4 regions of the Vibrio sp. 10N genome follow, and region 4 is predicted to be linked to each of the others. Evidence: predicted binding sites of a transcription regulator. Region 4 holds the regulator's gene; each other region holds the start of a gene.
The links. Region 4 encodes MetJ, which represses methionine synthesis genes. Its sites were predicted from a motif close to TTAGACNTNTANANGTCTAA; they were not measured.

Region 1 (7,478 bases), 1.0 Mb from region 4:
TCCATGTTTGAACGTGACGTCTCAATGGTAATCACATCCGCATCCAGCGCGGCCACTGATTCAATAATTTCATTAAACTCGCTGTAACACATGTGAGTGTGGATTTGTGTTTCAGGTCGCGCACTTGCAGCAGACACTTTAAATGCCTTCACCGCCCAATCTAAGTACTCTTTGTGATCGCGTTTTTTCAGTGGCAGCCCCTCTCGAATCGCAGGTTCATCAATTTGGATAATATTGATGTTTGCCTGTTGCAGCGCATCCACTTCATCTTGCAGTGCAAAGGCCAGTTGATTGGCGATGGTCTCGCGTGAAACGTCTTCACGAGGAAATGTCCAACATAGAATAGTTACGGGGCCCGTCAACATGCCTTTCATTGGTTTGTCCGTGAGTGACTGTGCGTAAGTGGACCACTCCACCGTGATCGGTTTATCACGCTCAATATCAGCGACCACAATCGCTGGTTTAACACAGCGGGAGCCGTAACTTTGTACCCAGCCAAACTCTGTTGTTTGAAAGCCCGACAAGTTTTCGGCAAAGTACTCCACCATATCGTTTCGCTCTGCCTCACCATGAACCAAAACATCAAGTCCTGTCGCTTCTTGGCGCTGAACAGTATCTTTGATAAACCCTTTCATCAACGACTCGTATTCTGCCACAGTGATGTCGCCACGTTTGAAAGCCGCGCGGCTTTTACGCACTTCGACCGTTTGCGGGAAAGAGCCGATCGTTGTCGTCGGCAATTTAGGCAAATTCAACACTTCTTGTTGGTGATGAGCACGCTCTGCGTATGGCGCAGTTCGGTCACCGTTGGTGGTCGCCAATGTCGCCACACGCTTTTGAACATGCGGTTTATTCACCCATGTAGAGAGCGCGCGATGTAAGATAGGTTGACTGTATTGGGCACAATGCTCTATCGCCTGTTGGTCTCCATCTAACGCTTTAGCAAGCCATGACACTTCAGACACCTTTTGTTTTGCAAACGAGAACCAGTGCTGAGTCCCCTCTGGTAGCTTAGTTTCTAATTCCACATTCACAGGGCTGTGAAGTAGCGAACATGACGATGCAACCCAAAGACGCTCACCTAGCGCCGCTTTCACGGGCTTAAGTGTTTGCAGTGCACTGTGTAGGTTGGCAAGCCAAACATTACGACCATTAATAATGCCTGCAGACAGAACCCAATCGGCTGGCAGTCGATTGACCACCGAATCCAATTGGTTAGGCGCCGCCACCAAATCAATGTGCAGGCCATCGACCTCGAGGTCCAAAATGGCATCCAAAGAGTCTACAACAGAGTCAAAATACGTCGCCAACAGCACTTTCACATCACTACGGATCACCTGATAAGCGAGCTTAAAGCTATCTAACCACGGTTTTTCAAGCTCAAGCGCCAAGATAGGTTCATCCACTTGTACCCATTCGATACCGAGTTTTTCAAATTTAGCGAAGATTGCCTGATAAGCAGTCAGTAATCGAGGTAGTAGCGACAGGCGATCAAAGCCATTTTCGACCTCTTTACCAAGGTAAAGGTAACTTAACGGACCAAGAAGCACAGGCTTCACTTTATGGCCTTGCTGCTGCGCTTCGTTAATTTCATCAAACAGTTGAGTCCAACTCACTTTAAACTGATCATCTGAGGAAAATTCAGGAACAATGTAGTGGTAGTTGGTGTTAAACCACTTAGTCATATCCGAAGCGGCTTCCCCTGCGCAGCCACAATCTGTTTGAGACTGACCACGACCAATACGAAATAGAGTGTCTAGGTCTGGGAAACCGTTATTGTGTCGCTTAGGCACATGACCTAAAAGAAGACTGGTACCGAGTACATGGTCATACCAAGCGAAGTCGCCCACCGTTACGTAGTCGAGGCCATCTTGCTTTTGTCGGTCCCAATTTTGTTTGCGGATTTCCGATGCGACCTGTTTTAAGCCTTGCTGATCAAGCTCACCGCGCCAGTATTGTTCCAACGCGAATTTGAGTTCACGCTTTTCGCCGATGCGTGGATAACCGAGAATATGTGTTGCCGTCATGATGTTGTCCTTTTTATTCATTAGCAGTCTGGATGGCTAAAGCATCGCCCACTGAGCCAATATGAACAATCGCAATTCATTCACTCAAGTTATGAAATTTTCTCATGCATCAAGAATTGTTCTTTTAGACGTCTAGACGTTTACATATCTCTAAAAGCACGGTAAGTTAATGAGAAGGGATAAAGGATGAGGGATTTTCATGATAGAGCTAAAACATTTAAAAACACTGGCGTCACTGCGCGATACCGGATCACTTACTGCTACAGCGACGTCGCTGCACCTCACGCAATCGGCTCTCTCTCATCAGCTTAAAGATCTCGAAGCACGCATTGGCTCACCACTGTTTATTCGCAAAACTCGGCCAGTCAAATTTACCTCTGAAGGTGAAATACTTCTCAACCTCGCCAATGACGTATTGCCTCGTATCGCACAAGCGGAGGGGGATTTAGCCGGACTCAAAGAAGACGTCAACGGCCGCCTGCACATGGCTATCGACTGTCACTCCTGCTTCCAATGGTTAATGCCCGCTTTGAAAGAATATCAACTTGCTTGGCCGCATGTAGAACTGGATTTCTCCTCAGGCTTTGGTTTTGAACCTATTCCCGCTCTCGTCGGTGGCGAACTGGATTTGGTGATCACCTCAGACATTCAACCGCGCTCAGAAATCCACTACGAGCCCCTATTTGACTTCGAAATGCGCCTTGTTACCTCAATCTCTCATCCGCTAGCAGGCAAAGATCATATCGAGCCAAGCGATCTAGCCGACCAAACCCTTTTAACTTATCCGGTCCAAAAACAGCGCCTGGATGTCGTTAAACACTTCCTAACACCCGCAGGTGTGGAACCGAACAAATGGAAGCAAGCGGACAATACTCTGATGCTTGTACAAATGGTCTCTGCGGGTCTTGGCGTTGCTGCCCTACCAAACTGGGCCGTCAGTGAGTTTTCTCGTCAAGGCTTAATCACCAGCAAACCCTTAGATGAAGGACTATGGCGCAGACTGTTTGCAGCCGTTCGGAATGGAGAAAAAGATAAGCACTATCTGCAGGCGTTTTTTAGTACCGCAAGAGCGCAGTGTAAGCAGCATTTAGAAGGGATTAAAGTCGCGTAGCACGTGCTAGCGCACTGTCACGGTAAAGTATTTCGTATGCGATGTCAGAGGTTTGCCTCAGACATCGCATCGATTATTAGGTCATTAAGTCCTCAGGGAATTAAGTGAGCGGGTGATCAGTTCAGCGTCCCTTACACTCACTCCTTAGGCGCAATCATACCTACACAAATCACCTGAACCGGTTCTTGAGGTGAATCTTGGTAATCAATCTGCTTGGTCACCGCCACTTCAAACTGTGGCCATTCATTGGTAAAGCGGCTAAACGTTTGAGCTTCACAGCTCTGTCCTACATGGCTTAGCAACAATACACCCTGTGATTCAATCTTTTCCGCAGTGATATGGCGGTTGTAAACGTTCGGCAGAGTCTCGTTACTCCATTGGTTCGACATTTCTGGATGCGGTGCGATGTAGAAAGTTAACCATTCAGAAATCTCAGCGCCGCCCACCAGCTTAAGAGGCTTGTCTGTATTCTCGTACCAAAATGTCTCAGCGTCATGAGCCAAAACCTTAATACCTTCAAAGTTCTGACCAGCATTGCGCACATTGAAGACCATCACCGAGCTATAACCTACAATCATCAGCAGCGCCATACTCACCAATACTTTGTATGCTCGTGACAGCTTGCCGATAACATCTTTGGCTAAAAACGCGACCAATACCGCTGGTGCCGGCATAAAGAACGGGTGCAACCATTCCACTAATCGGCCGCCCTTATGAAAGGTAAACCACCCCATGATGACCACCAGTGGAGCAAGTAAGACGAATGTTGTCAGCCATACTTTTTCTGGGACCTTATTGGTAAAACGTAAGCCTCGTTTGCCCAACAGACCTGCAAGTAAAATCAGCGGATAAAATACCGACAGCAGTGCCAGCCAACTGCCAGGGCTTAGTTGAGCCGATACTTGACCACTTACCCATTTCACCGATGAGAAGTTATTGGCGAACATCCAAAAGAAGTTTGGTGTTACCAAGGCAAGGAAGGCGGCAATACCAAGATAAAAATTACGATCGCTCCAGTTACGACGCACACTCGGTACTGTCAGGCTTAGAATGAAGATCATCGCCACGGGGGCAAATGTGGTGTACTTCGCCATCGCTGAGCAACCAGCCAGAATACCAAACGGGATCCACCATTTTGAATCTTCGTACACCGCCTTTACAAACATCAGCAATAGCCATGACCAAGAGCCAAACAACAAATAGTTGTCGTTATAAGGAATGGCATCAAAGTTGATCACACCGGATAGGTTCAGGGTCAACATACCTAGCCAAGCAAGAGCAATCGAGTCCGTCAGTTTATAGGCCAATCGGTAACAACCAAGCATACCGATAGCAACCACACTAAAGTGCCCCACATACCAAAACGCCGATGCAAACTCTGTTGACGAAGAAATCAGCAAAATACGGGCGACGAAACCCACAAACCATGGGTTATTTGGACTTCCCCATTCTCCATTACTGGCCCAGTTTAACGCTTCGACGGCATCATAAGGTACCGTAGGATCAAGATGATAGGAAACCAGCGCCCAAGCAACAGCATAGACAAAGCACCAAATCATCGCGGCGCGATGCGAGCGTGCAATGTCGTTTGGTGAGTTTGAAGGTTGGTCAAAATGAAGAATAGTCGAAAGCATAGACGCCCTTGGATTCAGTTAATTTCAGGGGTTTGGCGGCAAACTGTACTCAGGTTAAGCGTATGAGAAAAGTAAACTAGGTCAATTCTCTGTAAATTCCCCATTTGTTCATGAACCTAGAGAATTACCGGCCGCACATTAACAATTAGTCTATATATTTATGCCGTCAAGACGTGTAATGCTTTGTATTGAACTGGGTATGAGTGAGTCAAGGTATATCGCCGAGTCATCGAAAGCTGTCGGTTGAGTAACCGTGGCTTAAGTATCAGCATAGAAAGGCCATACAGAGGGGATGCGCCCTCTGTATGGTTTAGGCTAACGTTTCAAATAGTGTTTATAAGAGTAGGTATTCGGTTTGAAGTACAGCTTAGTGTATTCAAAGATACGACCGTCCCCCAGTTTGCCAGTTGAAAGCAAACAAATAATCGGCACTTCAGGTGACAATTCAAACACTTCACATAAATGCTCGCCCGGCATCACGGCTTCAAAGTCTTGAAGGGCACCGTCAATGTGTAAGCCCAACTCTTTTTCAAGATATTGGTACTTCGAGCCCTGAAGCGACATGATGTTCATTTGTGGAAACATCGCCACTGGCATAAACGAGTCTTCATAGATAGCAGGCACGCCATTTATCAGCTTAAAGCGACGAATAAAATACACCTTATCGTCGGTGCCAATATTCAGTGCCGATGCCACCTCTTCATCAGGGTCCATCAACGTAAACTCGACGACTTGGTATTCAAGTTTGGTCCCGGTATCGCTCATATATTCGCTTGTACTGCGCAAACTCGACATGGAGCCCGTCATGGTTTTGCCGATCACGGTAGAGCCGGCCCCTTGGCGCTTCTCTACCAAGCCAAGTTTTACTAATTCTTCTATCGCTTTGCGCACGGTAATACGACTTACTGAATACGCGTCGATCAAGTCTTTTTCGGTAGGCAGAGTATCGCCAATCGCGAACTCTTCCGAATCAATGCGGGACTTTAAATCCTGCATTACCTTTTTGTATAGCATGTTCTCACCTCTTAGCCCTCACGCTATCACCCCAAAAGATACAAATCAATAACCAATCACCCTACATTGGTCACAGGTCAGGACAAAAAAGCGACAAACATCATCTATAGGTCTCTTTTTATGCCATGAATCACAAAATACATGCTTTATTTGTACTCAATCACACTTTACTTATCATGCTTTTGTCATATTTTATTTTCAGGAGTAATTTAGGACCTGTCGAGAGACACAAGAATTACAAAAACAAATATCTACACCAATAATAAAAAAGGACCTTTCCATGTTAAGTGCTATACAACGCTTAGGTGGAGCAATGTTTACCCCAGTTTTGCTGTTTCCTTTTGTCGGGATCTTAGTGGGACTGACCATTGTTCTCAAAAACCCCATATTTGTTGGCGACCTCGCTGATAAAGACGGTCTGTACTATCAAGTTTTACAAGTCATTGAAGAAGGTGGCTGGACTATCTTCCGCAATATGGCGCTACTTTTTGCCGTCGGTCTGCCGATTGGTCTAGCGAAAACCGCTCATGCTCGTGCCGTTATGGTGGTCATGGTCTCTTACCTAACCTTCAACTACTTTGTCGGGGCAATGGGTGGATTCTGGGGTGAGTTCTTCGGTGTCGACTTCTCTCAAACGATTGGTGGAACATCGGGCCTAACTGAGATTGCAGGTATTAAAACCTTAGATACGGGTATTTTTGGTGCCATCATCATCTCTGGTTTTGTTACCTGGATCCACAACCGTACGTTTGAAAAACAGCTACCAGCGTACTTAGGGATCTTCCAAGGTGCGTCATTTGTCGCGATGATTTCATTCTTTGCAATGCTGCCAGCGGCTTGGTTAACGCTTTACATCTGGCCTTCAATTCAACACGGCATCCTTAACCTACAAGGCTTCTTGGTCAGCTCAGGTTCATTCGGTGTGTGGCTTTACACCTTCTTAGAACGAATTTTGATCCCAACAGGTCTGCACCACTTCGTCTACGCACCATTTGTGTTCGGTAACGTAGCGACACCTAACGGCATCACCGTTGACTGGTTTACCAACCTAGAAGCGTTCACTCAATCAACGCAATCAATGAAAGATCTCTTCCCTGCTGGCGGCTTTGCACTGCACGGTAACTCTAAGATCTTCGGTTGTACTGGTATTGCGCTAGCAATGTACCACACAGCAAAACCTGAAAACCGTCAGAAAGTAGCGGCACTTCTTATCCCAGCAACGTTAACGGCAGTGTTGGTAGGTATCACTGAACCACTTGAGTTTACCTTCCTGTTCATTGCGCCTTGGCTATTCGCTATCCACGCGATTCTAGCAGGCACGATGGCGATGGTGATGTACACCTTTGGTGTGGTTGGCAACATGGGTGGTGGCTTGATTGAATTTGCAACAGGTAACTGGATCCCACTGCTGGGCAACCACACTGGCATGGTCGTGACTCAAATCGCCATTGGCCTTTGCTTCACAGTGATCTACTACGTGACATTCAAATACCTCATCGTGAAGTTTGATGTGCCAATTGCAGGTCGCGGCGATGCAGAAATGAAACTGCACACCAAAAAAGACTTCAATGAGAAGCACGGTATCACTGGCAAAGGTGACGCAGGCAACGCAACACCACTGCAAATCCAGGCAATTGAAACCATCGAAGGGTTGGGCGGCGCTCAAAACATCGAAGACTTAAGCAACTGTGC
Region 2 (7,478 bases), 470 kb from region 4:
CACAGCCATAATGGTCACATCGTATCGGTGGAAACCATAGCGAATGGCTACGTCACCTAGACCGCCACCACCGACGGTACCCGCCATGGCTGAGTAGCTTACTAGTGTCACTAGTGTGATTGTCACCGAATTGATAATCGTAGGTAATGCTTCTGGAAGCAGTACCTTAGTAATGATTTGGTAAGGTGTTGCGCCCATTGATTGTGCGGCTTCCACCAGACCAGTTGGCACTTCAAGTAGTGAGCTTTCAATAAGACGCGCCACAAACGGGATAGCGCCAACAGTCAACGGAACGATGGCCGCGGTGGTGCCGATGAAAGTACCAATCAAAATCTTGGTTAGTGGAATGATCGCCACCATTAACACTAAGAAAGGGACCGAACGGCCGACGTTGACTATTGCACCCAGCACGCTGTTTAAGCGGGTGTTTTCTAGCAAGCCACCTTTTTTAGTGGTGTGCAGTATCACACCCAATGGAATACCAATAGCGAAGCCAACCACACCGGCGATCGCAACCATGTATAGGGTTTCCCATGTTGCCCCTAATAGTAGATTACTGTTTAGAGATAACCAGTCAGTGACAGTGTTAAAGGACATAACCAAGTACCTCTACTTTTACATTGTGGTCACGAAGATATTGAATCGCCGCGTTATCGTCTTGTTCATTGCCAAATAGCTCAGCCACCATCATGCCGAATTTTACACCGCCGGCGTAATCAAGATCGGAGCTTAAGATGCTGACATCAATATTGTATTTGCGAGCTATTTGCGTCATTAGTGGAGCGTCTACGGTTGCGCCCGTGAACTCGAGGCGAACGAGAGGGTAGCTGCCTTCCACACGCTCAGCTTGCAGTCTTGCCTGATAGTCTTCTGGAATCGACAGATCTAGTGTTGAGCGAATGAATTCGTGTGCAAGCTCCGTTTTCGGGTGAGCGAAGATTTCGCCCACAGTGCCTTTCTCAACTAAGTGACCGTCACCAATGATAGCGACTTCATGACAGATGCTTTTGACGACATCCATTTCGTGAGTAATCAGCAGCATAGTGATTTTAAGCTTGCGGTTGATCTCTTTAAGCAGTTCGAGAATGGATTGGGTCGTAGCTGGATCCAGTGCGCTGGTCGCTTCATCACAAAGCAGTACCTTTGGATCCGACGATAGGGCACGAGCAATCGCCACTCGCTGTTTTTGACCGCCGCTGAGGTTCGCAGGGTAGGTATCGCGCTTATCCGCGAGACCCACGAGCTTAAGAAGTTCCGTCACTTTAGATTCGATGTGTGAACGCTCTTTACCTGCCAGCTCTAGCGGCAGCGCTACGTTTTCAAACACGGTGCGAGATGAAAGCAAGTTAAAGTGCTGGAAAATCATACCAATGTTGCGGCGTGCTTCTGAAAGTTCTGATTTAGACAGCTTAGTAAGATCGACACCATCAACGATAACTTCACCGGAAGTCGGTGCTTCTAGCATGTTGACGCAGCGAATCAGTGTACTTTTACCGGCACCAGAGGCGCCAATCACACCAAAGATAGTGCCTTCTGCAATATGCAGATTAATGTCTGACAAGGCGTTGATTTCCTTTGCGCCTTGATAAAACACTTTGTTTACTTGATTAATTTCGATCATCTAAGCAACCTGAAGTCCGTGAGTAGCATAAAAGTTTGAACTACATCTCAATTGATAGAAGATGCTATGGTTTTCACCTTTTAGTGTCAATAGATATTTTTACGTCTAGACGTCTAAACGGCATTTTCATAGTGCCGTGACCATAAAAGCGTGTAATAATTCAGTTCATTAGCCCCTATCTATAACAAGAGAGTGAACTGTGGCAAAACCAGCTGTTTTTTTGGATCGTGATGGTGTCATCAATGTCGATCATGGGTATGTAAGCGACGAACACGACTTTGAGTACATCGAAGGCGTCTTTGAAGCGACGAAAAAACTGCAGGACATGGGTTATATGCTGGTGCTGGTCACGAACCAATCAGGCATTGCTCGCGGCATGTTCTCTGAAGACCGTTTCCTTTCTTTAACACAGTGGATGGACTGGAACTTCTCCGATAATGGTGTTGAGTTTGACGGCTTCTATTATTGTCCACACCACCCAGAGCACGGTGTGGGTGACTACAAGCAAGATTGTAATTGCCGTAAGCCAAAGCCGGGTATGTTCATTTCTGCGCGAGACTTTCTAAAGATTGATATGGAAAAATCGGTCATGGTCGGCGACAAAGCGGAAGACATGATGGCGGCAGAGGCTGCTGGTGTGGGCACCAAGATCTTAGTTCGTACCGGTAAACCGGTGACTGAGCGAGGCGAGTCTGTCGCAACTGTGGTACTTGATAGTATTCGCGATGTGCCGCAATACTTAACTAAGTAATCGGTTGACCCTAAAGGAGTCATTATGAGTGCATTGGTTAAAAATGGATTGGTTACTGCTATGGTTGTGGGCAGTTTGACGGCATGCAGTAGCTCGGAGCAGTTGGAACCTGACAACCCTTATCATGTCCTCCAGTATCAGTGTGACAACCAAAGCTTTCAGGTGACTCAGTTATCGAGTGAGCAAGTCTTGCTGCTGATTGATGGCGAAGAATACCATCTACACCGTGTCCCTTCTGCTTCAGGTGTGAAGTATTCACTTGATGGTCAATCTCAAGCAGAGTCTGAGGTTGAGCTGTTTAGTAAGGGTAGAGAAGGTATGCTTACCATTGCTGGTGAAACCGATAAAAGCTGTATCATGACCACGCGAAGCGTACCAAAAAACGGATATTGAACCTTTTAGACACCCATGAGCAAAAAACTCACCATACTTGATATTGCCAAGCTGTCGGGAGTCGGTAAATCTACCGTCTCTCGAGTGCTGACGAATGACCCTAAAGTCAAACCCGAAACTCGTGACAAAGTCGAACGCGTGATTGCTGAGCACGGCTATGTGCCGTCTAAATCCGCACAATCTATGCGAGGTGGTGGGGTTCAAAAGGTAATCGGTGTCATTATCTCTCGCTTGGATTCTCCGTCTGAAAATAAAGCGGTGAGCAGCATGCTCAATGTGCTTTATTCGGCTGGTTATGACGTCGTGATCATGGAAAGCCAATTCGACCCCGATAAAACCAATGAACATCTCAGCGTACTGCGAAAGCGTAATGTTGAAGGTGTGATTGTGTTTGGCTTTACCGAGCTCGATCTCGATAAGGTAGCCGTGTGGCAAGAGAAGGTTGTTGTGATTGCCATGGACACTGATCAAGTCTCTTCAATCAATTATGACAACCAAGGTTTGATTTGCGCGGTACTCGATAAACTCAAAGCGCAAGGCATCAGTGAACTGGCCTATATTGGTGTGGATCCTAAAGATAAAACGACCGGTCTTGCACGCCTAAACGCCTTTCAGTGTTGGTGTGCCGACAATGAACGCAGCGCGGTCTACCGAACAGGGGAGCTTCATCATGAAAGCGCCTACGAGCTGGTGGATGAAGTGGTCACTGAATCATTGCAAGCCATTGTTTGTGCCAGCGATACGTTAGCACTGGGAACGATAAAGCGCCTGCAAGAGCTTGGCCGAGAAGATATTGTTGTTACAGGTGTCGGCGGCAATGAACTGCTGTCTTTCTTGTTTCCTAACATCTACAGTATTGATCCTGGCTACCAGCAAGCTGGTGAAAAAGCAGCTAACCTATTGATTAGTCAATTAACAGGCGACAATAGCATCTCTCATATCACTCAAGAAGCTGTGTAATAACAGCTTCTTCTTAACTCAACTTCCCTTAATCAACTTGGCGCATTTATCGACAATTATTGTGATCACTCTCAATTAATGGGACTGTTCCCATTTTTGTCTGAGCTATTCCGTGGCACACTTTACCTATTCCTTGGGAATGTTCCCATTCGCATGTTGCGATACTATTAATACAACGAGACAAATGGACCTAGACGTCATAACCCTACGTCTCTATATCAGTAAAAGGTGTACAAACGATGAGCAAAATAGCCCAGCAAGACATTGCAGCGATCATCGACGGTGTTGGCGGTGCTGACAACATTGCCAGTGTTAGCCACTGTTTAACTCGCTTAAGATTCGTTCTTAACGATACCGATAAAGCCGATAAATCGGCTCTTGAAAACCTCAAAATCGTTAAAGGTTGCTTTACCAATGCCGGTCAGTTCCAAGTCGTGATCGGTACTGAAGTCGACGAAGTCTACAAAATGTTGATTGACTCAGCCGGTAAGAAAGCGGCATCTAAAGATGATGCTAAGCTGGCTGCACGCCAGAATATGAACTTTCTAGAACGTGGTATCTCGCACTTAGCCGAAATTTTTGTTCCCCTTTTACCAGCGATTATCACAGGTGGTTTGATTCTTGGTTTCCGCAACGTTATCGGCGACATTCGTATGTTCGATGGCAAAACCCTAGTGGAAATCAGTCAGTTTTGGGCGACGGTGCATTCGTTCCTATGGCTTATCGGTGAAGCTATCTTCTTCTTCCTACCTGTCGGCGTGTGTTGGTCGACGGTGAAAAAACTCGGTGGTACGCCGATTCTTGGTATCACGCTCGGTGTGACCTTGGTGTCGCCTCAGTTGATGAACGCTTATCTGATAGGTAAAGAAGTACCAGAAGTTTGGGACTTCGGACTGTTTGTTATTGAGAAGGTGGGCTATCAGGCTCAGGTGATCCCAGCGATGCTCGCAGGTGTTGCATTGGCATTAATTGAAACCAACTTGAAGCGCATTGTCCCTAGTTACTTGTATCTGGTTGTGGTGCCATTCGTTTCAATCATTCTGTCAGTCATTCTTGCTCACGCCTTCATCGGTCCGTTTGGTCGCGTGCTAGGTGATGGTGTTGCGTTTGCGGCTAAAGCGGCGATGACAGGGGATTTTGCAGTACTGGGTTCTATGGTGTTTGGCTTCTTGTACGCACCGCTGGTTATTACTGGTATCCACCACACAACCAATGCGGTTGACCTTCAATTGATGCAAGACCTTGGCGGCACGCCAATCTGGCCTTTGATTGCACTGTCTAATATCGCTCAAGCATCAGCGGTTGTTGGCATCATCATTATCAGTAAACGTGAGGGTGAGCGTGACATCTCTGTCCCCGCTGCTATCTCTGCTTACCTTGGTGTGACGGAACCGGCGATGTACGGCATCAACCTGAAATACAAATTCCCAATGCTCAGCGCGATGATCGGTAGTGCTATTGCGGCGGCTATCTGTGGCAGTGCTGGCGTGATGGCGAACGGTATCGGTGTGGGGGGGCTACCGGGCATCCTGTCGATTCAGCCTCAATACTGGATGGTGTATCTGATGGCGATGCTAGTCGCGATGGCTGTGCCTATCCTACTAACCTTGTTCCTGTACAAACGCGCTCAATCAAAAGGTGAGCTTGAGCTTGCGAGCGCGTAACCCCCATTAGTGGCTCATCTTGAGCCACTTCTTTGCTTTTTATTTTGACGAATTTCCAAATTGGTAAGTGAGATTAAACCTATGAGTCAAACAGCTCAAAAAGACTGGTGGAAAACCGCCACGATTTATCAAATCTATCCAAAGAGTTTTTGTGATAGTGGTGATAAAGGAATGGGGGACATCAAAGGTATTACCTCAAAACTCGACTATCTATCCGATCTTGGTGTGGATGCTATCTGGCTAACACCTGTTTATGCCTCACCAATGATTGATAATGGCTACGATATTTCAGATTACTACGCCATTAACCCAGACTTTGGCACCATGCAGGATTTCGATGAGCTACTCGCTACAGCTCATCAGAAAGGTATTCGTATCATCATGGACATTGTCGTTAACCATACCTCGACAGAGCACCGATGGTTCCAATCGGCGCTGGGTGATAAACAAAGTCCTTATCGCGACTACTATATCTGGAAACCGAACCATGACGGACAAGTACCAAATAACTGGCAGTCGAAGTTTGGGGGCTCTGCATGGGCACTTGATGAAGCCACCAATGAATACTACTTGCACCTATTTGCCAAAGAGCAAGCCGACCTAAATTGGGAAAACCCGCAAGTTCGCGAAGAAGTAAAACAGGTGATTGAGTTCTGGGCGCAGAAAGGCGTGGATGGCTTTAGGCTGGATGTGATCAACCTTATCTCAAAACAGCAAGACTTTGCTGATGATGACATTGGTGATGGTCGCCGCTTTTACACCGACGGTCCACGCGTTCATGAGTATTTACAGGAGATCAGCGAAGCGGTATTCCAGAAGTATGGCTCGGTAACCGTTGGTGAAATGTCTTCAACGACGCTAGAGCATTGCCAGCAGTACAGCTCACTGGATGGTAAAGAGCTCTCGATGGTGTTCAACTTCCATCACCTAAAAGTCGATTATCCGAACGGTGAAAAGTGGACGAAAGCAGACTTTGACTTCTTGCAGCTCAAGCAGATCTTCAACCACTGGCAGACAGGCTTAAATGGCAAAGGCTGGGGCGCACTGTTCTGGTGTAACCACGACCAGCCGCGCGTGGTCAGCCGCCTTGGTAACGATGAGCAATATCGAACCGAGTCGGCAAAAATGCTGGCAGCGTCTGTCCATCTGATGCAAGGGACGCCATACATCTATCAAGGTGAAGAGATCGGTATGACTAATCCGGGCTTCACGGATATGAGCCAGTATCGCGACGTAGAAAGCCTTAACATGTATCAGCTGATGGTGGAGCAAGGCGATACCTCTCATGACGATATGATGGCTATCCTAAGACAGAAATCTCGCGATAACTCTCGCACGCCAATGCAGTGGAATGGCAGCGAGCATGCTGGTTTTACTCAAGGGACTCCTTGGATTGGTGTGGCTGATAACTACCCAGAAATCAATGCTGAAGCCGCCGTCAAAGACGAGCAATCGGTGTTTTACTTCTATAAGGAGTTGATTGAGCTGCGTAAACAGCTGCCTGTTATTCGTGAAGGCAGTTATGTGGATCTGTTCCCAGAACATCCTCAAGTGCACGGTTACTTGCGTGAAACTGAGGATGCGATGTTGCTTTGCTTGAACAACTATTACGGTGAAGAAACAAGTATTGAGGTGCCCCAGCAGCTCAATGGCTTTGCTGGCCGTGTGGTGCTTAGCAATCTCAACCGAGAAGAGGAAGTGACTCTGAACGGTAGCATGACATTGATGAGTTATGAAACCCTAGCGGTACTGATTAAAAAGTAAAGATAAGGCCCCAAAAGGGGCCTCAGACTGCTGACAAAGGTCTAGCTTTCGAGCTAGACCTTTGATCTAATGGGAGTATCGAAATATGGATACTCCGATATGCTTCAAGAACCTTCTCCTCAGCAATACGAACTCGAAATGGTGACCATGGAACAGCTTGTTCCACAAAATCATCTCGTTCGTAAAATTGATAATGCTATCGACTTCGAGTTCATCAGAGACGAAGTGGCGCATCTATACTGCAAAGACAATGGCCGACCGCCTGTAGACCCTGTTCGCTTATTCAAAATCATTTTGCTTGGCTACCTATTCGGCATCAAAAGTG
Region 3 (7,478 bases), 1.1 Mb from region 4:
TAGCAAGCCCTAATGAGCTGAGCTTAGACCTCGGGGTTGGATTGGTGATCATCGCAGCCCTGCTCCGAGCCGTGATGGTGGTTGCGTGCCGTAAAGCGTTTACTAAAACGCCATTAGAAATCGAAATTATCACCCTAATTCAATTGTCGGTGGTGACGCTGGTCAGCTTCTGTCTCGTTTTATTAGATTCTGATAGACCGGCTCTGATTAGCATTCTACAAACACTCAATAGTCACGATTGGGTGAGCCTACTCTATCTAGCACTTTGTTGTACATTGCTGGCGTTCTTTGTCCAAAACTACGCCGTTAAACACTTGCCCGCCAGTCAGGCATCACTGCTTATGGGAACTGAGCCAATGTTTGGATTGCTGTTTGCTAGCCTGTTCCTAAGTGAAACCATGTCTCCAGTGCAATGGTTAGGGTGCTTCATTGTCATAACCACTACGATTGCAGCTTGTTACAAATTTTCAGAACAAAAATAGTCCGAACGACAGTCAGATTAACTATATGGCGACACTTTTATTGATTTATCTCAGGTCTTGGTGTGTTCAGTAACGTGTAAAGTGGTCTTCCCTGTTTCATAACGTGAAGTGACCCCATGACTCAAGTAAATACAGAGCGCCTCGTAAACCATTTTTGTGAACTAGTAAAAATCGACAGTGAATCTGGCAACGAAAAAGCCGTCGCTGAAGCAATCGCAGAACAACTTGGTGAGCTAGGCTTTGTGGTAAGCAAATTGCCAGTACCAGAGCAATACACCAACGGCTTTAACGTCTACGGACGTTTAGAGGGCAAACAAGAAGGCAGCATCGTCTTCAGTGCTCACATGGACACAGTAACACCAGGCATCGGTATCGAGCCTATCATCGAAGATGGCATCATCCGCTCAAAGGGCGACACTATCCTTGGTGGTGACGACAAATCAGGTATTGCGGCAGTGATGGAAGCCGTTCGTTGCTTACAGGAACAAAACCGCGAACACAAAACGATTGAAGTTGCATTCACCGTTCATGAAGAAGGTGGTCTGTTTGGATCTGAGCATTTCGACATGTCTTACATTCAATCGAAAAACGCGATCGTATTAGATACAGGTGGCCCAATCGGCACTATCGTTACTGGTGCACCTGGTCAGCAAAAAATCGTTGCTAAGATCAAAGGTCGCCCAGCTCACGCAGGCCTAGCGCCAGAAGAAGGCATCAGTGCCGCTATGGTTGCAGCAGACGCTATCGCTAACATGAAGCTGCTACGCATCGACGAGCAAACCACAGCAAACATCGGCTCAGTTAACGGCGGTCAAGCAACAAACATTGTTATGCCTGAGCTAACCGTTGTTGCAGAAGCGCGCTCTCTTGATAGCGACAAGCTAACCGCACAAGTTAACCACATGGTTGAGACGTTCCAAGCATCTGCTGAGAAGTTTGGTGCAGAGGTTGAGATTGAGTCAACTCGCGCTTACGACGCGTTTGTTATTGCTGAAGATGATGCACACGTTCTGAAGATCAAAGAAGTGTTTGCGTCAAACGGCGTGGAAGCAAACACTAAGCACACTGGCGGTGGCAGCGATGCGAACAACTTCAACGAGAAAGGTTTAACAACTGTGAACCTATCTACCGGTATGTCTAAAGTACACACCACAGAAGAGTTCATCGCTGTTGATGACATGGTGAAGATCACTGACTTTGTGATTAGCTACGTAACTGCTTAATCACACAGTAAAAATAGAAGCCGCCTCCGCTCTCAGCGAGGCGGCTTTTTTATCATCACAGATCTTCAAACTCATCAATCGCCGCACGAGCTTCTGCCAGCGTACACCCAGATTGATACATCAAATCAGCCACAGTGATCTCCGGCTCCCTCTCAAGGAGTTCTTGAATGGGTGATTTGTAGCCATCAAGGACTTTATCTATCGCAACAGAAATCCAGCCGACATTGGCCTCGATAGAGAACTTTGATAATGCAGAAGGCTCTCCGCTCAGCGTCCAGTTGCGAGAGCGCCGGATACGCTTTAACGTACAACCATATTTCACTGCGCAGGCCATGACGATAGATTTATCTTCCACGCGGTGAACGAAGCTGTTCAGCCTTACCGACACTAAAAACCGCGACGTTTCCAAAACTGACCTTCATCTCTTGCTGTGACTTTAAAGGTTTTTTCTGCAATGGTTTTACCTTGCATCTCAATCACCATGCGCCAATCACCCAAGTTACTTTCAAGGCCGTTGATGGGATCGAGTAATTGAATGGTATCGCCAAGGTAGAAGTCCCAGTCATTGCTACCGACATGTTCTTCGCCATCAAATGGCGCTAACACTTGCCCTTTTTTACTCAGCACGCCAGGGTGATAGATACAATATCGAATCTTCTCCCCTTTGGCCTTTTTGATATTAACAATAAAACCAAATTCAATATGCTCATCCGCAGGCACGATAGTCGTGAATTCTTGAATCTTCGGGAGATCTTTAGAGCCAGAATCCCAAGTGGAGTAAATGCCATAAGAGGTCATTTCTACAACAGGTGAACGTTTCGCCATGGTGATTTTTCTTTTAATGTTCCGTACTAATGGTTGGGATTAATCTTGCCAGCGTTTTTGCATAGACGCTATGACATCATCACTGACACCGTGAATATTTGGGTACCGACCTCGGCAAACGATGATCTCAAGCTCAGCTTGATAGCGCTTAGCGAGTGTTTTGTAAATCTTCATCTCCCACAAGCGAACAAACGTGTTGGCAACCACCACATCTTGGTTGGCAGCAAGCGCCGATTCCACTTGCTTTTGACACCAGGCATGAGCATCGGCGATTTTACTCGCATCATAACAATACTCGCCATCGGCATTCACAAAATACATATCGGCCTCGTAGTGAGCCGCGTTGAGGGTCTTGGCTAACGTACTTTTCCCAGAGCCAGGCAAGCCACGAATGAGCGTTAGTTTCAAACTCGTTTCCGCTATCAGTTTATGCAAAGACATCATTGTACCTTGTCTTGACACCATTGGTAGCGCGCGTGCAGTCGGACGTAAGCTAAAATTAATTATCGACAAGAAATAACGTTTGCGTTAGTTTAGATGTATAGACGTCCAGAAGACCAAAACAGAGCTTAGGGAGAAAGCTGTGCCAATTAAGATCCCCGATCAACTGCCCGCATCCAATGTATTGCAACAAGAGAACATCTTTGTAATGTCGGAAACGCGTGCGGCGACCCAAGAAATCCGTCCGCTTAAAGTGTTGATCCTCAATTTGATGCCCAAGAAAATTGAAACTGAAACTCAGTTTTTGAGGCTACTCTCTAATAGCCCACTGCAAGTCGATGTAGAGCTGCTGCGCATTGACGATCGCCCAAGTAAAAATACACCAACGGAACACTTAGATACCTTCTATCGCCAGTTTGAAACCATCAAGAATCGAAATTTCGATGGTCTCATCATCACCGGTGCACCACTCGGTTTGGTTCAGTTTGAGGATGTGATTTATTGGGAGCACCTTCAGACCATCATGAACTGGGCAAGTAAACACGTCACCTCTACACTCTATGTGTGCTGGGCTGCCCAAGCTGGCCTTAAGCTACTTTACGATCTGCCAAAACGTACTCGTAAAGAAAAACTCTCTGGTGTTTACCACCACGAGATTCACGAGCCGTATCACCCTATCTTACGTGGCTTTGATGACACTTTCCTAGCGCCGCATTCTCGATATGCCGATTTCTCACCTGAATATCTAGAGTCACATACTGATCTTGATATTTTGGCCACATCGGATGTCGCAGGCGTCTACCTTGCCGCGACCAAGGATAAACGCAATGTGTTTGTTACGGGTCACCCAGAGTATGACTCTAACACGCTACATAACGAGTATGTACGTGATCTTGGTGAGGGAATGGAGCCCGCTATCCCAATCAACTACTATCCAAACAACAACCCTGACAACAAGCCCGTTGCAAGCTGGCGCAGTCATGGACACCTATTATTTGCCAACTGGTTGAACTACTGCGTTTACCAACAAACGCCGTACGATCTGGATCACTTCAGTGAAGATGCTTTCACCAAAGACGAATAACGGGCTAATTTGTGCCTCCCACTTTGGGGGGCACGTTACTTCGCTAAAAGCGCCACTTTTTTCAAAAAGCTATCACGCAAGTGCTCTTGGTCATATTCAAGATGATACGTGTTGTGAAAGCCCACTTTGAGTTCTACACCATTGCCCCGCATATAGACATTGTACCCATCGTAATCGGAGTAGGCTTCAACGCCTTCATAGATTTTGCCAAATTCGGTGTCTGTACCGTTCTCCATCACCGCGTCATACGCTCGAAGAATTTTGTTGGGATCAAGTTCGTTTCTCATCGCTATCTCCTTCAAACAAAAAAAGCCACATTTTAAGTGTGGCTTAGTAGTACGTATTGCGCCAGTTTAGCGGCGCTTCATCTGAACGTTGTGTTCTATTGATCGCGCAGTTCGCGCCTTAAGATCTTGCCTACGTTGGTTTTTGGCAGCTCGTCTCTAAATTCAATAAACGTTGGAATTTTATAGCCGGTCAAGTGTTTGCGGCAGTGCTGCTTAATTTCATCCGCGGTGACATTGCCGTTAGCAACGACAAACAGTTTCACGCGCTCACCGGCGACATCATCTGGAATCCCCACTGCCGCCGCCTCGGTCACTTTCGGGTGCAAGGTTGCAACTTCTTCAACTTCTGTAGGGAACACATTGAAGCCAGACACTAAAATCATGTCCTTTTTACGATCTTCAATGTAAAAAATGCCGTCCTCATCCATTCGGCCAATATCACCAGAATAGAGCCAACCGTCTTCTGCAAGAATCGCTTGGGTTTCAGCATCTTGCTTCCAGTAGCCTTTCATCACTTGTGGGCCGCGAATTTGAATTTCACCCACTTGATTCACGCCAAGCGACTGACCTTGCTCATCGACAATACGCAATTCCGTGCTTGGCAACGGCACACCAACCGCCGCAACGTAGGCTTGCTGAGTATGTACGCCGCCCGCAACGACAGGTGAACACTCTGTCAGACCATAGCCCTCGATGATTGGCATTCCCGTGATTTTTTGCCATTCATCGGCAACATGCTTTTGAGTCGCCATGCCACCAGCAATCGTGAATTCTGCGTTTGAAAAATCGAGCGTTTTGAACTTCTCATGCTTATTAAGTGCCGCAAGCAAGGTATTCAAACCAAAGATCATGGTAAACGGATACTTACTCAAATCATTAACGAAGCTGTTCAGATCACGAGGGTTGGTGATCAATAGATTACTTGCTCCCATGTACATCATTAGCATCATGCTGACCGAGTTAGCAAAGATATGGTAAAGCGGTAGTGGCGTCACCGCGCGCTCTTGATCTTTCGCGGTGCGCGGTCCGAAGTGCCCAAATACCTGAAGCACATTGGCAATAATGTTGCGGTGTGTCAGCATCGCCCCTTTAGCAAGTCCAGTTGTCCCACCTGTATATTGCAAGTATGCCAAATCATCACGGGTTAATTCTGGCTCAACAAAGGTCATTTGTTTGCCATCCGTCAGTGCACGGCGAAGTGAGATGGCACCGGGTAAGTTGTATTTAGGCACCATCTTTTTTACATACTTAACGACAAAATTCACCAAGGTGCGCTTATGTGGCGCAAGTGCATCACCGATACTGGTTAAAATCACGTGCTTAATGCTGGTCTTTTCAATCACTTGCTGCAAGCTATTACCAAAGTTGGTTACGGCAACAATGATGGTGGCGCCTGAATCACGAAGCTGATGCTCAAGCTCACGCGGCGTATACAGCGGATTGACGTTCACTACCACAAGACCCGCTTTTAGCGCACCTAAGATAGCAATAGGATATTGCAGAAGGTTTGGCATCATCAGTGCAATACGATCGCCTTTTTTAGCGTGAAGTTCCGTTTGTAAATAGGCCGCAAACGCATCGCTCTTTTCGTTCAATTGACGATACGTCAAAGAATGCCCCATGTTCACAAATGCAGTGTTATCGGCAAACTTCTCAAAAGGCGCTTTAAACATCTCATTGATGTTGGCGTACTGGTCAACATCAACAAATTCAGGCACATCACTTGGGTAAGTCTTTAGCCAAGGTTTATGTCCGTTGCGGTTCGCATTGCTCATCAAATTCATACCTTCATAGTTAGACCTAGCTACTTTATCTAAGAAGGGGTGCGGACTAAAGAATTGAGTGATTATTCTAATTTGATCGCTTGTTTTATAAGCAGTTATGTCATTCACAGATCAGAGTTTGTGTTGTGTGTCGCAGCAACATACCGCCACCTCCCCGCCGTTCAGCCCAGCTTTTAAAATGATCACGACTATCAATATATGAGTAAAAACGAATGAAACTCATCTTGGCAATGTTATCTGCGTTTATTATTTCGTTCACATCCGGGTGTGTGACCGTCGGTGAAGAGTCGAAGATGAGTGCGGCACCCATTGACGCCGCCGAAACTCGAATAGAACTGGGGCTTGCTTACATGAAACGAAAGCAATACAGCCGTGCCAAGCAAGACTTCGAAAAAGCGCTCGAATTCGCCCCTAAGTATCACCGAAGCCACCTGTCTATGGCTTACTATTACGAGGCTGTAGGTGAGTTTGAACACGCCAGCGATGCTTATCAAACCGCGCTAAAGGTCTCGCCAAATAATGGCGAGGTCTACCACAATTACGGCACTTTTCTCTGTAAGCGTAGTGAATATGATCAAGCAGAGGCCATGTTAGTCGCCGCCACAGAGCAGCCAAATTACTACCAAATTGCCGAAAGTTACGAGAACGCTGGCTTGTGTGCCCTTAAAGCAGAGCGGCCAACAGAAGCGAGAACGTTTTTTGAAAAGGCATTAGAACATGATCCTTATCGACCCAACGCGACCATTCAGCTTGCAGCCATTGAAGTCAACGCAGGTGATTACAACAAAGCGCGAGCACGACTTTTAAAGTTCCATCATAGGTTTGGCTATCAAGAACCAAGCTTATCTGTACTTCGTAATTTGGAGCGAAAGGTGGGGAATGTGGCTTTGGCTGAAAAGTACCAGGCGCTGTTAGATGACTTAAGAAATGACAGTTAACGGGCGTGGACTTGGCTGCCGAAACAACCTCGTCATCTACTATCACGGTCATCCCCATTTTCCGTCATCTCCTTGAAAAAGGAGATCTCTCAAAGCCAGTGACTCGCACAAACTGGGGTAACACTCGCTGACAAAGATCCTCGTTTTCACGAGGATGACGCTGTTTTTATGGAACTATAAACACAAATAAATAGCTAATTACAACAAATGCCCACTCAAAGTCAGACGTTGCTCGTGACTCATAAATGACCATGCCACAAAGCGGCTTTTCTTCTGACCTTGAGCCATTTCTTGAATAAGTACATGAGTCGCACCGAGTTTCTCTAGGCGTTTTTGCAATGGGCGAATATTGTCCTTCTTAGAAAGCAGGGTCGAGAACCAAATCACTTGGTGCGCGAACTTCTTACTCTCGTT
Region 4 (7,478 bases):
GTGGTGAAAAAAGTCGCAATTTTAGTTGATTCCCATGGCACTATTCATTACTATACTGCGCCTTGATGGCATGGCTTCTTGCTCTCTTATGGAAGTGTGAAGCGATGGTATCGACTATTTATTAACTACGTGTGGTGTCCGGCTTAGAATCGGATGGCGACACGGCCTAAATTATTGAGGTTTCCCATGAAAGCTGGTATCCACCCAGAATACAAAGCTGTAACAGCAACTTGCTCTTGCGGCAACACATTCGAATTCAACTCTACTCTAGGTAAAGATTCTATCCACCTAGACGTATGTGACAAGTGCCACCCATTCTACACTGGTAAGCAGCGTATCGTTGATACTGGCGGCCGTGTTGATCGCTTTAACAAGCGTTTCGGTGCTCTATCTAGCAAGAAGTAATGATTACTTTTGCAGATTAAAAAAGGACGCTTCGGCGTCCTTTTTGCGTTTCTGGAGCGACAGTCGTGTCCACTTTGTGTGTCAATCTCACTCTTATGACTTTGGCACTCACTTCCGATTTTTTCCTGCTTTCATTTCGTCCATCCATTCAAAACCGTGATGAAGTCGCGTAGTATTACTTTTGCAAAGTATGATTTTGCCAGAGTATTGAACATCTGAGATACCTCCTCTCCGTTCAAATGTACCCACTCTGTGTGTATGTAACCCTTTAGAAGCAAAGCTAATAAAAATTAACGGGTTTATACTCATAAAAAAACAATACCATTCAGTCTAAAAAAAGCAGGATCGCTAACCATGTCCGATGATCATCAAATCGACGAATTTCGCCAACAAGCGCTTGATTACCATGCCAACCCCGTCCCTGGAAAAATTGAAATAGCGTTAACTAAACCCGCTAATTCTGCCGCTGATTTAGCACTCGCATACAGCCCGGGTGTGGCTGAACCGGTGCGCGAAATCGCGCAGAACGCCGAGAATGTCTATAAGTACACCGCAAAAGGCAATATGGTCGCGGTGATCTCAAACGGTACCGCCATTCTGGGTTTAGGTAACTTAGGCCCAATGGCCTCTAAGCCGGTAATGGAAGGTAAAGCGCTGCTGTTCAAACGTTTTGCAGGCCTAGATTCGATTGATATTGAAGTGAAACATCGCACGATTGATGAGTTTGTGGACACTGTGGCGAATATTTCTGACACGTTTGGTGGTATCAACCTCGAAGATATCAAAGCACCAGACTGCTTTGAAATTGAGCGCCGCCTTATCGAGCGTTGTGATGTTCCGGTTTTCCACGATGACCAACACGGTACCGCGATTGTTACCGCAGCGGGCATGCTTAATGCGATAGAGCTGCAAGGTAAAGATCTAAAAGAAACAACGATCGTCTGCTTAGGTGCAGGAGCGGCTGCCATTGCATGTATGGAGCTATTGATCAAATGTGGCGCGATGCGTGAAAAGATCTACATGCTGGATCGCAAAGGTGTGATCCACACTCGTCGTGACGATCTTAACGAGTACAAACAGTTGTTTGCTAATAACACCGACAAACGCACGCTAGAAGATGTGATTGAAGGTGCCGACTTATTCCTTGGTGTATCGGGTCCAGATTTGCTGCCACCAGAAGCGTTGACGTTAATGGCGGACAAGCCGATTGTGTTTGCTTGTTCAAACCCTGATCCAGAAATCAAACCGGAGCTTGCTCACCAAGTTCGTGATGACCTAATCATGGGCACCGGTCGTTCAGACTATCCAAACCAAGTAAACAACGTACTGTGTTTCCCGTTTATCTTCCGTGGCGCACTGGATGTTCGTGCAAGCGAGATTAATGATGAAATGAAACTGGCTGCGGTCGAAGCGATTCGTGAGCTAGCGAAAGAGCCAGTACCACAAGACGTACTGGATGCTGCCGGTGTTGAAGCGCTGACGTTTGGTAAAGACTACATCATTCCAAAACCGATGGATCCACGTCTGCTACCTCGCGTAGCTAAAGCGGTCGCGAAAGCAGCGGTTGAATCGGGTGTGGCGCGTATTGAGTTGCCTGATAGTTATATGGCTTAATTACTCAACTGCGTAGTATTGACGCTATATCGTCTATCCTCCCTGTTACCAGTCACCCCGGTGCGCTTTCGTCATCCCCTTGAAAAAGGGGATCTCTCGCAGCGAGTGACTCACGTAAGTTGAGCACCATATGCGCTGACAAAGATCCTCACTTTCGTGAGGATGACGAATAAAAAAAGACGGTATTAATACCGTCTTTTTTACTTCCGTTTAAGCGTTACTCTTCATCAAACGCTTCAAACTCAATCCCCATCGCCGTCATTAGCTCTTTTGCTTCTGTTGGGATGTCATCTGGACGGTCTTTTCTCAAATCTTCGTCGGTTGGAAGCGGCTGGCCAGTGTAGGCGTGCAGGAAAGCTTCGCACAATAGCTCACTGTTGGTTGCATGGCGTAAGTTATTGATTTGGCGGCGAGTACGCTCATCAGTCAATACCTTTAGCACCTTCAGCGGGATAGACACTGTGATTTTTTTTACCTGTTCGCTTTTCTTACCGTGCTCCGCATATGGGCTAATGTATTCACCATTCCAATCTGCCATTACACACCTTCGCTCTGTTAATCATAAATAGTAGTAATAAGAATGCTGCAATTTTAGCGGGATTTACCGCCATAAGCAAAGACATATAGACGTCTAGAAGTGTTGACGTCTCACATTTTGGCAAGTAAAGTGGTTCAACGAATGTGGACATTTATTTTAATGCAATGTTAATTCTTTAACGTTTGTGGCTTTTGCCGGTTCCCATATTACCGACAAAAGTGGACACTGTGGTTACACCTACTAGCCATGCGATCTGAGAAAGGAAGTTTCTATGAGCAATCGGAAGCCAGCGACAATAGCCGTACGTACTGGTATCGAATCGGATACCCAGCATCACGCTGTGGTGCCACCTATTTATCTTTCTACTAACTACGGATTCCCTGCGTTTGGGGAAGTGCCGACTTACGATTACACCCGCTCAGGAAACCCAAACCGAGGTTTACTAGAAACCGCTCTGTATGAGCTGGAATCTGGTAAAGGTGCGGTCGTGACCAACTGTGGTACTTCTGCGCTTAACCTTTGGGTCTCTGCTTTCTTAGGCCCTGAAGACACCATTATTGCCCCTCACGATTGTTATGGCGGTACTTACCGTTTATTTAACACGCGAGCACAAAAAGGCGACTTCAAGGTTCAATTTGTCGATCAAAGTGATGAACAAGCTTTTGATGCCGCGCTTGAGAAAAAGCCAAAACTCATCTTGCTAGAAACACCATCAAACCCGTTAGTGCGTGTGGTGGATATCGCTGCTGTGTGCGAAAAAGCAAAAAAAGTGGGCGCGCTGGTGGCCGTGGACAATACCTTTTTGACACCGGTGTACCAAAAGCCTCTTGAGCTTGGTGCGGACTTTGTTATTCACTCAACCACTAAATATATCAACGGTCACTCTGATGTGATTGGCGGTGTGGTGATCACTAAAACCGAAGAACACGCCGAAGAGCTAGGCTGGTGGGGCAACTGTATTGGTGCGACGGGCACGCCATTTGATAGCTATATGACGCTGCGCGGTATTCGTACCCTTGGTGCTCGTATGCGTGTTCATGAAGAAAGCTCGCAACAGATCCTCGATTTTCTCAAGCCGCAACCATTAGTGAAAGTGATTTATCACCCGAGCTTACCTGAGCATCCGGGCCATGAGATTGCTAAGAAGCAGCAGTCAGGCTTCGGCTCAATGCTGAGCTTTGAGTTCGCTGGCAGTTTTGAGCAGCTTAAATACTTTGTTGGCGAGCTAGAGCTATTCTCTCTCGCAGAGTCGTTGGGCGGCGTAGAAAGTCTGATTTGCCACCCTGCATCAATGACACACCGTGCCATGGGTGAAGAGGCGTTGGCGGAAGCGGGCGTTTCTCAGCAGCTGCTTCGTCTGTCAGTTGGTCTGGAAGACGCGCAAGATCTGATTGATGACCTTGCTCAGGCGTTTGAGAAAGCCACTGCGTTTGGAGGATAAGCCGGCATGAGTCACAGCAACATCCAGAATAAGCAGCTGCATAAATTTGGTGGCAGTAGCTTGGCTGACCCTGAATGCTATCGCCGAGTGGTCTCTATCCTTAAAGATTACTCCAATGAGGAAGACTTGATTGTGGTGTCGGCTGCGGGCAAAACCACCAATCGTCTGATCGAATTTCTTGATGCACTCAATAAAGATGGTCGTATTGCCCATGAACATCTGCAAGCTCTGCGTCAGTTTCAACTTGAATTAGTTGAATCACTACTCACAGGTGAGGAAGCCGAAGGGCTGACCGCTCTATTACAAGATGAGTTTAGTACGCTGGGCGAGCTGAGTTATCCACTGACAGAAGCGGAGCGCGCTTCTGTTCTCGGACACGGTGAGGTGTGGTCTTCACGTCTACTCGCGGCGTTGCTTAGACAAAGTGATCTGCCAGCGGTGGCTCAAGATGCGAGAGCGTTTCTTCGCGCCGAGTTTGGTACGCAGCCAGAGGTCGACCGAGCAAAGTCGTACCCATTGATTAAAGAAGTGCTTGCCCAGCACGCGCATCACCGAGTCGTGATCACGGGCTTTATGGCGCAAAGTGAATGCGGTGAAACCGTGTTGCTTGGTCGTAATGGTTCGGATTATTCCGCGACAGTGATTGGTGCATTGGCGGAAGTCTCATGTGTCACCATCTGGAGTGATGTTGCTGGTGTATACAGCGCGGACCCTCGTGTGGTTAATGACGCTTGTCTATTACCCTTGCTGCGATTGGATGAAGCGAGCGAATTAGCGCGCTTAGCGGCACCTGTACTTCACAGTCGTACGCTGCAGCCTGTGGCTCAAAGCGCTATGGATTTGAATCTTCGCTGTAGTTATCAACCTGAGTCGGGCTCAACGCGTATTGAACGCGTATTGGCTTCTGGTCGTGGTGCGAAAATCATTACCTCTCTGGATGAAGTGTTGCTTATTGAGTTAGCTTTCGGTGCTGGTCACGATTTTGAGCGTGCACAGACCGAAGTGCTGAACGGCCTCAAGCGTGCGCAATTGGCGCCGCTGGCGTTTGAAGCGCAAGCAGACCAATCTCGTCTTCGTCTCGCTTACACCGCAGAAATTGCCTCTGGTGCGCTCACTGAGCTGCAAGATTTGGCTATTGAAGCAGAGATTAAACTCAAAGAAGGTTACTCCATGCTGGCGGCAGTCGGTGCGGGCGTGACGAAAAACGCCAACCATTGCTTTGGTTTTTATCAGCAGCTAAAACATGCGCCAGTAGAGTTTTTCTCAGAAGCTGAGTCGCAATTGAGTCTAGCCGCTGTACTGCGCAAATCAGACATTCAGCCGCTAGTAAAATCGGTCCACACTCAGCTGTTCCAGGCGCAAAAGCGTGTTGCGGTGGCGCTGTGTGGTAAAGGTAACATTGGTTCAAGCTGGCTCGATCTGTTCAAAGAGCAGAAAAGCGAGCTAGAGAAACGTCGTGGCATGAGCTTTAACTTGGTCGCTGTTATTGACAGTCAGACCTATTGGTTTGATGAAGAGGGTATCGACGAGCAGCAGGTACTTGCACGCTACGAAGATGAAGCCACTGAATACCAAGGTGACATCTGGCTGCAGCGCTTAGCTGGACTTCAAGGTTATGATGAAGGTGTGGTGCTAGACGTCACTGCGAGCGCGGCTCTAGCCGAAAGATATGTGAGTATTGCAGAGCATGGTTTGCACCTTATCTCAGCAAACAAAGTCGCCGGCTCAGCGCCAAGCAATGATTACCACGCGGTACAAGATGCGTTCTCAAAAACAGGTCGCCACTGGTTGTATAACGCCACTGTGGGCGCAGGGTTACCGATAAACCATACCGTTCGCGATCTGCGTGAAAGCGGAGATGACATCGTAGCGCTATCAGGTATCTTCTCTGGCACTTTGTCTTGGTTGTTCCAGCAGTTTGACGGCTCTGTGCCTTTTGCAGAGCTTGTAGACCTCGCATGGCAGCAGGGCTTAACCGAGCCAGATCCACGCTCGGACTTAGATGGTTCGGACGTGATGCGTAAGCTGGTTATCTTGGCGCGCGAGTCTGGATTGGATATCGAACCTGACGCGGTTGAAGTGGAGTCTTTGGTTCCTGAAGAGCTTGCTGAGTTGTCACTCGAAGACTTCTTTGAGAAAGCCACTCTGCTGAGCGAAATCTTGCAAGAACGCCTAGAAAAGGCTCAGCGTGAAGAGAAAGTGCTGCGCTACGTTGCTCGCCTTGATAGACAGGGTAAAGCGCGAGTAGGGATTGAAGCGCTATCGAAAGAGCATGCGCTGGCGAATCTTCTGCCTTGTGACAATATCTTCGCGATTGAGAGTAAGTGGTATAAGGATAATCCGTTGGTGATTCGTGGTCCAGGTGCGGGTCGTGAAGTGACGGCTGGGGCGATTCAGTCGGATTTGAATTTGATGTCTAGCTTTTTTTGATTTCTAGATTCATAGAATACGGACCAAGAAAACCGACCAAGAAAACCGTCATCTTCACGAAAGGGAAGATCTCACCAAGCGCGTGACTAATCTGAATTAGGCAGTACCTGAAAGCACAGTATTGCTTCTCTATTCGACAGCGTCACACTCGGCATGAGATCTCCTTTTTCAAGGAGATGACGGTTTCTCTATATGAGTAGTGGTCTGTAGCTATTGTTAGTAGTCATTTTAAGGCACTAACCCCATCTTCAATTTCCCTAACTCACCACATGAAAAAAATTCATAGTCCCTCTATTGACTTTAAAACCCATTCATTTCATTCTGTAGACATATAGACGTCTAAACGTCAAAAGAACGACAACATCATCATTGAAGACAGACAGGTTTTAATCTGAGATTGGATAGGATAACCAATCTTGGTGCTTAGGGAGAGAACCATGGGATACACACACGCAGGCCACATTGATGCTTTGAACCAGAATATTGCTGAACTGTCGGACAATATTAATGTTTCATTCGAGTTCTTTCCGCCGAGCACGCCGACAATGGAAGAGACGCTGTGGAAATCGGTTCACCGCCTAAAAACACTTAAACCTAAGTTTGTTTCTGTGACTTACGGTGCTAACTCTGGTGAGCGTGATCGCACCCACTCTATCATCAAAGAAATCAAATCAGAGACTGGTCTTGTGGCAGCGCCGCACCTAACGTGTATTGATGCATCTCGTGATGAGCTAGTCGATATCGCCGAAGATTACTGGGCGAACGGTATCAAGAACATCGTCGCGCTGCGTGGTGATATTCCAGAAGGTGGTGGTCAGCCAGAAATGTATGCCTCTGATTTGGTGGAGCTACTAAAATCTCGCCATGATTTTGATATCTCAGTGGCTGCATTCCCAGAAGTTCACCCAGAAGCGAAAAGTGCTCAGGCGGATCTTCTTAACCTAAAACGCAAAGTCGATGCCGGTGCTAACCGTGCAATTACTCAGTTCTTCTTTGATGTTGAAAGTTACCTGCGTTTTCGTGACCGTTGTGTGGCGGCAGGTATTGATG

Region 1: metE (5-methyltetrahydropteroyltriglutamate--homocysteine S-methyltransferase) is a predicted target of MetJ. The motif match lies at 2,152-2,171, and genes of this name have one in related genera.
Region 2: metN (methionine ABC transporter ATP-binding protein MetN) is a predicted target of MetJ. The motif match lies at 1,719-1,738, and genes of this name have one in related genera.
Region 3: metA (homoserine O-acetyltransferase MetA) is a predicted target of MetJ. The motif match lies at 3,064-3,083, and genes of this name have one in related genera.

Annotation. Positions count from the first base shown of each region.
Region 1 covers NZ_BTPM01000001.1:2,144,740-2,152,217, forward strand. Annotated here, with positions in the region: gene metE (5-methyltetrahydropteroyltriglutamate--homocysteine S-methyltransferase) at 1-2,030, opposite strand, end outside; gene metR (HTH-type transcriptional regulator MetR) at 2,227-3,138, shown strand; gene AAA946_RS10020 (ArnT family glycosyltransferase) at 3,276-4,772, opposite strand; gene AAA946_RS10025 (GntR family transcriptional regulator) at 5,088-5,786, opposite strand; gene AAA946_RS10030 (alpha-glucoside-specific PTS transporter subunit IIBC) at 6,067-7,478, shown strand, end outside.
Region 2 covers NZ_BTPM01000001.1:2,719,504-2,726,981, reverse strand. Annotated here, with positions in the region: gene AAA946_RS12725 (methionine ABC transporter permease) at 1-597, opposite strand, end outside; gene metN (methionine ABC transporter ATP-binding protein MetN) at 587-1,621, opposite strand; gene gmhB (D-glycero-beta-D-manno-heptose 1,7-bisphosphate 7-phosphatase) at 1,821-2,372, shown strand; gene AAA946_RS12710 (MliC family protein) at 2,397-2,765, shown strand; gene treR (trehalose operon repressor TreR) at 2,781-3,725, shown strand; gene treB (PTS trehalose transporter subunit IIBC) at 3,965-5,389, shown strand; gene treC (alpha,alpha-phosphotrehalase) at 5,471-7,153, shown strand; gene AAA946_RS12690 (IS1182 family transposase) at 7,253-7,478, shown strand, end outside.
Region 3 covers NZ_BTPM01000001.1:2,062,008-2,069,485, forward strand. Annotated here, with positions in the region: gene AAA946_RS09610 (DMT family transporter) at 1-482, shown strand, start outside; gene AAA946_RS09615 (M20/M25/M40 family metallo-hydrolase) at 599-1,705, shown strand; gene AAA946_RS09620 (ribosome recycling factor family protein) at 1,761-2,114, opposite strand; gene AAA946_RS09625 (DUF3859 domain-containing protein) at 2,093-2,530, opposite strand; gene AAA946_RS09630 (ATP-binding protein) at 2,570-2,974, opposite strand; gene metA (homoserine O-acetyltransferase MetA) at 3,114-4,055, shown strand; gene AAA946_RS09640 (DUF3081 family protein) at 4,091-4,342, opposite strand; gene AAA946_RS09645 (AMP-binding protein) at 4,438-6,117, opposite strand; gene pilW (type IV pilus biogenesis/stability protein PilW) at 6,339-7,064, shown strand; gene rlmF (23S rRNA (adenine(1618)-N(6))-methyltransferase RlmF) at 7,263-7,478, opposite strand, start outside.
Region 4 covers NZ_BTPM01000001.1:3,185,263-3,192,740, reverse strand. Annotated here, with positions in the region: gene rpmE (50S ribosomal protein L31) at 187-405, shown strand; gene AAA946_RS14825 (malic enzyme-like NAD(P)-binding protein) at 760-2,019, shown strand; gene metJ (met regulon transcriptional regulator MetJ) at 2,237-2,557, opposite strand; gene AAA946_RS14815 (O-succinylhomoserine (thiol)-lyase) at 2,829-3,998, shown strand; gene AAA946_RS14810 (bifunctional aspartate kinase/homoserine dehydrogenase II) at 4,005-6,428, shown strand; gene metF (methylenetetrahydrofolate reductase) at 6,866-7,478, shown strand, end outside.